3 regions of the Micromonospora sp. NPDC049274 genome follow, and region 2 is predicted to be linked to each of the others. Evidence: riboswitches for the same ligand, from Rfam matches in the RefSeq annotation. Region 2 holds a riboswitch; each other region holds the start of a gene.
The links. A riboswitch is a leader RNA that binds a small molecule or an ion and turns the genes downstream of it on or off. The one in region 2 is predicted to bind S-adenosylmethionine.

Region 1: another riboswitch for S-adenosylmethionine. It lies ahead of thrC (threonine synthase); the one in region 2 lies ahead of AB0K10_RS28620 (putative leader peptide).
Region 3: another riboswitch for S-adenosylmethionine. It lies ahead of AB0K10_RS17740 (aminotransferase class V-fold PLP-dependent enzyme); the one in region 2 lies ahead of AB0K10_RS28620 (putative leader peptide).

What each region holds. Positions count from the first base shown of each region.
Region 1 covers NZ_JBFAQS010000008.1:250,034-253,056, forward strand. Annotated here, with positions in the region: gene thrC (threonine synthase) at 1-1,220, opposite strand, end outside; SAM riboswitch class I at 1,229-1,364, opposite strand; gene AB0K10_RS17830 (DMT family transporter) at 1,432-2,400, opposite strand; gene AB0K10_RS17835 (metalloregulator ArsR/SmtB family transcription factor) at 2,492-2,797, shown strand; gene AB0K10_RS17840 (DoxX family protein) at 2,865-3,023, opposite strand, start outside.
Region 2 covers NZ_JBFAQS010000020.1:76,277-79,299, forward strand. Annotated here, with positions in the region: gene AB0K10_RS28610 (amino acid ABC transporter permease) at 1-603, opposite strand, end outside; gene AB0K10_RS28615 (ABC transporter substrate-binding protein) at 643-1,518, opposite strand; gene AB0K10_RS28620 (putative leader peptide) at 1,687-1,797, opposite strand; SAM riboswitch class IV at 1,832-1,943, opposite strand; gene AB0K10_RS28625 (amino acid transporter) at 2,028-3,023, opposite strand, start outside.
Region 3 covers NZ_JBFAQS010000008.1:227,197-230,219, forward strand. Annotated here, with positions in the region: gene AB0K10_RS17735 (PrsW family intramembrane metalloprotease) at 1-1,343, opposite strand, end outside; SAM riboswitch class IV at 1,367-1,487, shown strand; gene AB0K10_RS17740 (aminotransferase class V-fold PLP-dependent enzyme) at 1,534-2,802, shown strand; gene AB0K10_RS17745 (FUSC family protein) at 2,835-3,023, opposite strand, start outside.

The DNA.
Region 1 (3,023 bases), on a different contig from region 2:
TGACCGGCCACCGCGTCGATGGTCTTCAGACCCTCGCCGGTGTTGAAGACGACCGTCTCCGCAGTGGGATCGAGCCGACCCGACTCGACGAGCTTGCGCAGCACCGCTGCGGTCACCCCGCCCGCCGTCTCGGCGAAGACGCCTGTGGTGCGGGCGAGCTGACGGATGCCGGCGCGGATCTCGTCGTCGTCGGCGTACTCCATCCAACCGCCGGTGCGGCGGACCGCCTCCAGGGCGTAGAGGCCGGCGGCCGGGTCGCCGATGTTGAGCGACTTGGCGATGCCTGTGGGCTTGACCGGGATGATCGTGTCGGTGTCGGCGTGCAGCGCGGTGGCGATCGGGTTACAGCCGGCCGACTGGGCGCCGAAGACCTTCCAGCCGCCGGCCGGCGCCTCGACCAGGCCGATTTCGACCAGCTCGGAGAACGCCTTGTCAATCTTGGTGAGCAGCTCACCGCTTGCCATCGGGATGACCACCTGGGCCGGGATGCGCCAGCCGAGCTGCTCGGCCACCTCGTAGCCGAGGGTCTTGGAGCCCTCCGCGTAGTACGGCCGGACGTTCACGTTGACGAACGCCGTGTCCTCGAATTCGTCGGTCTCCACCAGCTCACCGCAGAGCCGGTTGACGTCGTCGTACGAGCCGTCGATGGCGACCAGCTCGCCGCCGTAGACGGCGGTGGTGATGACCTTGCCCTGCTCCAGGTCGCTGGGGATGAAGACGACCGAGGGCACGCCGGCGCGGGCGGCGTGCGCGGCCACCGAGTTGGCCAGGTTGCCGGTGGACGCGCAGGCGAACCGCGTGAAACCGAGCGCCTTCGCGGCGGTCAGCGCCACCGAGACGACCCGGTCCTTGAACGAGTGGGTCGGGTTGGCGCTGTCGTCCTTGACCCAGAGCGGCGCGGTGATGCCCAGCTCGGCGGCGAGGTGCGGGGCCGCCACCAGCGGGGTCAGCCCCGGGTCGAGGGTGACCCGGGTGGCCGGGTCCTGACCGGCGGGCAGCAGCGCGGCGTACCGCCAGATGTTGTTCGGGCCGGCCTCGATCTGCTCCCGGGTGACCGTGGCCAGGGCGGCGGTGTCGTAGTCCACCTCGAGGGGGCCGAAACACTCGTAACAGGCGTGCTGCGCGGCGAGCGGGTAGCGCGCCGAACAGGCGCGGCAGACCAGGGCGCGGGCGGGGCTGGCGGAGGTGTCGATCCCGGAGGCGGCGAGCGTCGACGTCATGTCGAGTCCTCTCATCTTTCCCCGCATCGCACGGTGCGGCGGGGACGGAATTGGCACCTGCCCCGCCTGTCGCTCAGCGATGAGCGCGCGGGGTGGTTGCCGGGGCGTCGTCGGGCCGTATCCCTCAGCCCCTCTGGATGAGGTATGCAGTTGTGTCGTCGAGTCTAGGCAACGTTGCCGGTGGCCTCCACCTGGTATCCCAGGGAGTGGGTCAGCGGGCGGCCACCGCCACCGGGTCGACCACCGCGGCCGGGTCGGTGACCGCGCTGGACTGCGGCAGGGACGACGACCGGGTCCGCGCCCTGGTGGCGAGATTCGCGGCGACCAGAGCGGCGATGGTGATCGCGGCGCCGACCAGCTCGATCGCCTCCGGCCGGTAACCCCGGGCGATCTGCACGACGAACGTGGTGACCGGGACCAGGTTCATGAACAGGGCGGCGTTGGCAGCGCCCAGCCGCTGCACACCCGTGTTCCAGGCCAGCACCGCGACGACGGCGGCGACGATCACGGCGTACGCCAGCTGCGGGGTGACCGCCACGAGGTCGGCGGCGGCCGGCGCGTGCTGCCACCCGAAGGCGTCGGCGCCGATGCTCGCGGCCAGCATGGCGGCCGTGCCGGCGAGCGCGGTGAGCGTGGTGAAGCGCAGCGGCGACCAGGCGCCGAACCGGCTGGCGCCGTGGGTGTAGATGCCCCAACCGAGCACCGCGCCGATCATCATGAGCCCGCCGAGACCGAACTGGCCGAGCCCGGCCAGGCTCCCGCGGGTGATCACCAGGCCGACGCCGAGGAGCGCCACCAGGGAGAGGGCCAGCAGGAGCGGCTTCGGTCGTACGCCGTCCCGGGCCCACCGGACCAGCTGGGTGACGACCGGCGTGGTGGCCACGAAGAGGGAGATCTGCTGCGGGGCGGCGTGTTCGAGCGCCAGGTTCGTGAGCAGGTTGAAGCCGGCGAAGCCGACGACGCCGAGCACCACGACCTCCACCCCCCGCCCGCCGAGCCGCAGCGCGGCCGAGCCTTCGCGGAGCAGCAGGATGGCGACCAGGATGACGGCGGCGAGCAGGTAGCGGGCGGTGGTCAGGTTGAGCGGGTCGACCCGGCTCAGCGCGCTGGCCAGGATCGGGAACATCGCGCCCCAGGCGAGCACGGCGAGCAGCGGATAGGCGGCGGCGCGGGATCGCATCGTCAGCTCCAATGTTCGAGTATCTTCGAACCAACGACACCGACCATAGGGTGTTGTTCGATAGTTGTCGAACAAGGGTTAGACTGGTCACATGGAGCCGCACGAACCCGACCTGACCGCCGTACCGGTCACCGCCGTGTTGGCCGCACTCGCCGACGACGTGCGGCTGCAGATCGTGCGGGCGCTCGCCGAGGGCGGCGAGGCCGCCTGCGGCAGCTTCGACTTCGGCGTCTCCAAGGCGACCCGCAGTCACCACCTCAAGGTGCTGCGCGAGGCGGGCCTGACCCGCACCCGGGCCGCCGGCACCAGCAGGCTGGTCCGACTCCGCCGCGACGAGGTCGACAAGCGGTATCCGGGCCTGCTGGACGCGGTCCTCACCCCGCGCCCTCCAGCCTGACGCCGCCACGCGGGCGCGCCGCCGAAGCCGCCTCGTCGAGGCTCCGGCGGCGCGCGGTACGGGGCGGTCAGGCAGAGACGGGACTGGGCTCGGCCACCGCCGCCGGCGGAGCGTCGGCGCGACGCCGGGCGAACAGCGCGTCGAGCGCCCAGGGGCCCGAGCCGAGTGCCGCGACCAGCAGGAACGACCAGCAGAAGAGCGCCGACAGCTCACCGCCGTTGTGCAG
Region 2 (3,023 bases):
GTTGCCGGTGGTGGCCGCGTAGTCCTGCCCGATACGGAACAGCTCCCGCTGGCTGGCCACCAGGCCGAGGAAGTAGACCAGGCTGGAGTCCTTGATCAGCGCGATGAGCTGGTTGACCCAGGCGGGCAGCACCCGCCGGACGCCCTGCGGGATGATCACCAGCCGCATCGCCTCGGCCCAGGAGAAGCCGAGGGCCCGCGCGCCCTCCAACTGGGCGGCCTCCACCGACTGGATGCCGGAGCGGAAGATCTCCCCGATGTACGCCGCCGCGATCAGCGACAGCGCGAGGATGCCCAGCGGGTACGGGTCCGGCCCCCAGACCCGCATGCCGAAGGGTGCCAGCCCGACGCCGATCAGCAGGATCGTCGCCGCGGCCGGCAGCCCTCGGAACACGTCGGTGTAGACGCGGGCCGGCCAGCGCAGCCACCGACTGCGGGAGATGCCGGCCACGGCCAGCAGCAGGCCGAACACCGTGCCGAGCAGGGCGGCGGAGACCGCCAGGATCAGCGTGTTGGGCAGCCCGACGGTAAGCATCTCGGGCAGCGCCTCGCGCATCGCGTCGGCGTCGAAGAAGGTCTCCCACAGGGTGCTCAACGGATCCATCGGTGGCCTCTCCTACCGCCCTGCTCGCTCGTCACCAGTTCAGGAAGCGGCCGACGCCGACGGCGCAGCCGACGCCGACGGCACAGCCGACGCCGACGGCGCCGACACCGTGCCGCTGCCCGGCCTGAAGTCCGCCGGGATCGGCCGGCCCGGGTAGTACTGGGCCTGCAACCGGCTCCAGGTGCCGTCGGCGATGACCTCGTCGAGGCCCTTGTTCAGCGCCTCGCGCAGCTTGTCGCTGCCCTTGGCCACGGCGTACGCGGTCGGCGCCGGGCTGAGCTGCTTGGCCGCCACGGTGATCTTGCCGTTGCTGTCGGCTGCCGACTTCTCGCCGATCTCCGCCGGGGCGATCCACGCGTCGGCGGTGCCCGCCTTGAGCTGGTTGATCGCGCCGTTGTAGTCCGGCACCCGCACCGGGTCGAGCTGCTTGCCGGTGGCGTAGTCGTCCTGGACGGTGCCCTGCACCACCACGACGCGCTTGCCGGCGAGCTGGTCGAACCCGGTGATCGGCGAACCCGCCGGCACGTCCAGCCCGAAGTAGCCGAAGTCGTACCCGTTGCCGAAGTCGACCGTCTTCTTGCGCGCCTCGGTGATGGTGATCGAGGAGCTGCCCACATCGAACTTGTGGTTGTTGACCTGGGAGAGCAGCGCGGAGAAGTCGGTGCCGACGAATTCGACAGTGAGGCCGAGCTTGCCGGCGACCGCGGTCAGCAGGTCGTTGTCGAAGCCGGTGAACTTGCCATCCTTGAGGTACACGTTCGGCGGGGCGTCGGTGAGCGTGCCGGCGCGCAGCACACCGGCCTGCGCCAGGCCGTACGGGTTGCCGGCGGTGTCGGTCGAGGCGTCGTCACCGCAGGCGGTCAGCGCGGTGGTGGCCAGGACGGCGGCCGCGCCCAGGGCAACGAAGCGGCTCAAGCCAGAAGAAAATCGCACGGGTGTCTCCAAAAGGGTGCGTCGACCCGGTCGATCATGAAGTTGTTGCCCCGACACGCCGGTCGGGCGGGCAACAACTTCATGATCGACAGCGGGGTGGGTGGGCGCGGTGCGCCCGGGGAGGGGAGGGAGGGGGAGGGTGCTAGCGCGTCAGGCGGCGGTACACGCCGCGCTGCACATTCGCATCAGGTCCACGTGCCGTCGCCGGGTCAGGGTCGGCGTGAGCCGACCGGCCGGTGGGGTGGGGCTGAGGATGCGCATACGGTCTCCCGGGTCTGGTGCTGACCTGGGTGCCAGGCCACGCTTGCGCCGACGACGTGCCGGTGCCTGGTCTTCACCCGGGGCACCCCACCGCGGAGGAGGGTTGCCGGCCAGCGAGCCGGGGCTTCGCGCTGGCACTCATGACCTGCGCCGAGGCTAGCAGCTCCGACCGGTGGACCGTCCAGCCGTTATGACCACGCTCACCGTCGGGCGACGGTTCGACCCGCAGGTCAACCGGCGTGCACGTGCGGTCGGCGGCGCGGGTCCGGTTCCTGCCGGCGCAGGATCTCCCGGGTGACCGAGGCGATCGCGCCCTGCCCGAACGCCAGGTAGCGAAGGATGTTGCGACCCGGGCCACCCTCGCTCCACTCGAAGTAGATGTGCGGGCGTCGCCGGCTCCGTTCGCGGATCTCCAGCAGCAGGGCGGCGAGCGCGGTGGGCACCGAGGAGCCGGTCAGGCTGAGCACCGGGTAACTGTCGTGCGCCACACTGCCGCGCACCAGCAGGTCGGTCTCGAAGTCCGACGGGTCGGTGATGTGAACCTCGACGAAGATGACGTCGCCGTCGTCGGGGAAGTCGTTGTCCGCCATGGTCTGGGCCAGCTTGGCGCGGTACTCGGCCGGATCGCGGCGCTGCGGCTCGTGTGCGATGAGGCGGATCCGACGGGTGGCGCGTTCGTCGATCATCCGGGCGGCGACCGGATCCAGCTCGACGTGGTCGACCCGCAGCTCGTAGGCCCGCATGATCCGGGACAGCACGGACACCAGGATCATCCCGCCGATGAAACAGGCGGCGATCTTGACGCCGTCGGGGCGTTCCACGACGTTCGCCACTGTGGTGTAGACGAAGATCAGCGCGATGGCGCCGAACGCCCACGTCCGCCCCCGCTGCCGCCGTCGCCGCGCCGCGAGGGTCACGGCCGTCGCCGCCGAGGTGATCAACACCAGAACCCCTGTGGCGTACGCGCCGCCCTGCGCGTCCACGCTCGCCGAGAAGACCACGGTGATCAGGAATGCCACCGCGGTGAAGACCAGCACCAGCGGCCGGACCGCCCGCGCCCAGGCAGGCGCCATGCCGTAGCGCGGCAGATACCGGGGTACGAGGTTGAGCAACCCGGCCATCGCCGACGCCCCCGCGAACCACAGGATCGCGATCGTGGACAGGTCGTAGACGGTGCCGAACACACCGCCGAGGTGCTGGTGCGCCAGGTAGGCCAGCGCCCGGCC
Region 3 (3,023 bases), on a different contig from region 2:
GACGTACCGTCCGGGAAGCGCAGGTGGTACTGACTGCCGTCCCAGACGCCGACCGGCGCCTGCGGGTCACGACCCACGAAGAACGACCGGTGCGCGGTGATCGCCTCCAGCAGTTGCCGTTCCTCGGCGACGGCCCGCTCCCGGTCGGCCGGCTGACGGTCCAGACCACGCAGCGTCCCGTCGCGCAGCAGGGCCAGCCGCGTCGCGGCGAGCTGATATCCGCGCATCGCCCGTACTCCTGCGTCGCCGGCGACCCGGCGTGCCCAGCTGCGGGCCGCGTGCCGGCGACCGAGGCTGCTCAGCGCGGCCACCTCGGGCGGGCTCAGCCAGCCGGCACGCACGTAGTCGGGCAGGGTCCGCTCGGTGAGCCGCCCCTCCCAGGCGCGCAGCCACAGCGCCAGCCCGACCGTGCCGAAGAACACGGGCACCATCAGGCCCAGGAAGCCGTACAGCATGATCACCGCTTCGCCGGTGGCCTGGGTCAGCGTCGGCAGCAGGTTCCACGTGCCGTGCAGCATCATCGCCAACAGCAGGCCGGCGATGGGGGCGAGCACGCGGACCCGCCGGTCGGCAGAACGTGAGGCGACACCGAGCCCCACGCCTGTCATCGAGGTGAAGAGCGGATGGGCGAACCCGAACAGGAGGATCCGCACGATGAAGATGGCGATCACCTGCTGGGCGCCGGTCGCCGGGCCGTACCTGTCGGCGCCTGCCGCGTAGCCGTACCCGCCCAGGTAGAGGATGTTCTCCACCATGGCGAAGCCGACCGCGGAGAGCCCGCAGTAGACCAGACCGTCGGTGATCCCGGACCACTCCCGACGCCTGAACACCAGCAGCAGGATCGGCCCGAGGGCCTTGGTCAGCTCCTCGATGAACGGCGCCACCAGCACCCCGGTGAGCGCGGACGGCAGCCCCCAGTCGGCGAACCGCCCGGCGGCGAACTCGTTCACGTTGAGGGAGGCGGCGGTGGCGACGAACGCGCCCCAGGCGAAGCAGAAGATCAGGTACTTCAGCGGTTCCGGCTCGTAGCGGTCGAGCCACAGGAAGCAGGCGATCAGCACCGGCACCGGCAGGATCGCGGCGCCCACCCCGACCAGCAGGGCCTGCACGCCGAGCGACTCGCCGAGCTTGAAGACCATGAAGACCGCGCACGCGGCGATGAACAGCACCACCCCGGCCAGCACCAGGAACCGCAGCCAGTTCGGTCGGCGCGGCGGCATCCGGGGCGCCGCGACGACAGCCGGATCGGCGGGCGCGGGCGACGACGACGGCAGGGGTGCACCGGGCGGGGTGTCGGCCATGCGGTCAGCGTAGCCATCCCCCGCCGGCTGGTCCGGTCGCATCCACAGCCGCTATGCTGCGAGCAGGTCACGAGTGCCAGCGTTCAGCCCCGGCTTGCTGGCCGGCAACCCTCGTCGAGTTCGCGGTGGGGTGCCCCGGGTGATGACCGGGCCCAGCCCGATAGGCGTGCTGGGCAAGCGCGGACCCCGTCCCGACACCACACCCGGGGTCCCTGACCCCGGAGGTTCCGGCGTGTCCGTCACCCTCGTACCCTCGCTGCCCGCCCTGCCCACCGTCGCGCCCGCACCGTCGGGGGCGCTCGACGTGCTCGGCGTACCCGGAGAGATCAACCTCGACTACGCGGCCACCGCGCCGTGCGCGCGGGCCGCGGCCGACGCGGTGACCGAACTGCTCCCCTGGTACGCGAGCGTGCACCGTGGCGCGGGAGCGCTGTCGCGGCGCTGCACGCTGGCCTACGAGCGGGCCCGGCAGACGGTCGGCGACTTCTTCGGCGCCCGCGCCGACGATCACGTGATCTTCACGCGGAACACCACCGACGCCCTCAACCTGCTGGCCCGGTCACTGCCCGCCGGCACGGCAGTCGTCACCTTCGCGGGCGAGCACCACGCCAACCTGCTGCCCTGGCCACGCGGCTCGGTGCGCCTGCCGGTGCCCGCCGACCCCGCCGGGGCGGTACGCGCTCTCGCCGCCGCCCTCACCGAGCTGCGCCGCGACAGCAACCCCGCGCTGCCGGTGCTCGTCGCGGTGACCGGGGCCAGCAACGTGACAGGCGAGCTGTGGCCGGTCGCCGAGCTGGCCCGGGTGGCCCACCGGCACGGCGCGCGGATCGCCCTCGACGCCGCGCAACTCGCCCCGCACGCGCCCGTCGACATGCGCACGCTCGACGTGGACTACCTGGCCGTCTCCGGCCACAAGCTGTACGCCCCGTTCGGCGCGGGTGTGCTCATCGGCCGCGCGGACTGGCTGGACGCCGCCACGCCGTACCTGGCCGGTGGCGGCGCCACCAGCCACGTCGGGCCGGCCACCCACGACGTGACCTGGGCGAGCGGCCCGGCTCGACACGAGGGCGGCACCCCGAACCTGCTGGGCGCGGTGGCGCTGGCGGCGGTGTGCGCGGCGCTGGCCGACGCCGACCGGGTCGCGCTGGCCGCCCGCGAGCAGGCGTTGCTGGCCCGGCTGCGCGCCGGCCTCGCCGCCCTGCCGCACGTGGTGGAGCTGCGCACCTTCGGCCCGGCCGCGCCCCGGGTCGGCATCGTCTCGTTCGTGGTGGCCGGCTGGGACTCCGCCGCGGTGGCCGCCCGGCTGGCCACGGAGCACCGGATCGGCGTACGGGACGGGCTGTTCTGCGCCCACCCGCTGGCCCGGCGGCTCCTCGCTGAGGCGGCCGGGCGTACCGGCCGGCGTGATCTTCCGCCGACCGCGTTGCGCGCCAGCATCGGTCTGGGCAGCACCGCCGCCCAGGTCGACAGGCTGCTCGCCGCGCTCGCCGAGCTGGGCTGAGCTGAGCTGGCGGCCATGTCGGCCGTCCGCGCTCAGCCGACGGGCGGGGCGGTGGGTGGCTTCGGCGCCTCGCCCGGCTCGGCCGGTTCGCCGACCGGCCGCTCCTGCTCCCCGAAGGACGTCCGGATCCACCGGTTCGCCTCCTCCTGCTCGACGCCTGAGGCCACCAGCAGGTCACTCGCCGTGGTCCGGATCTGGGCGATCACCACACTCCCGGAGAA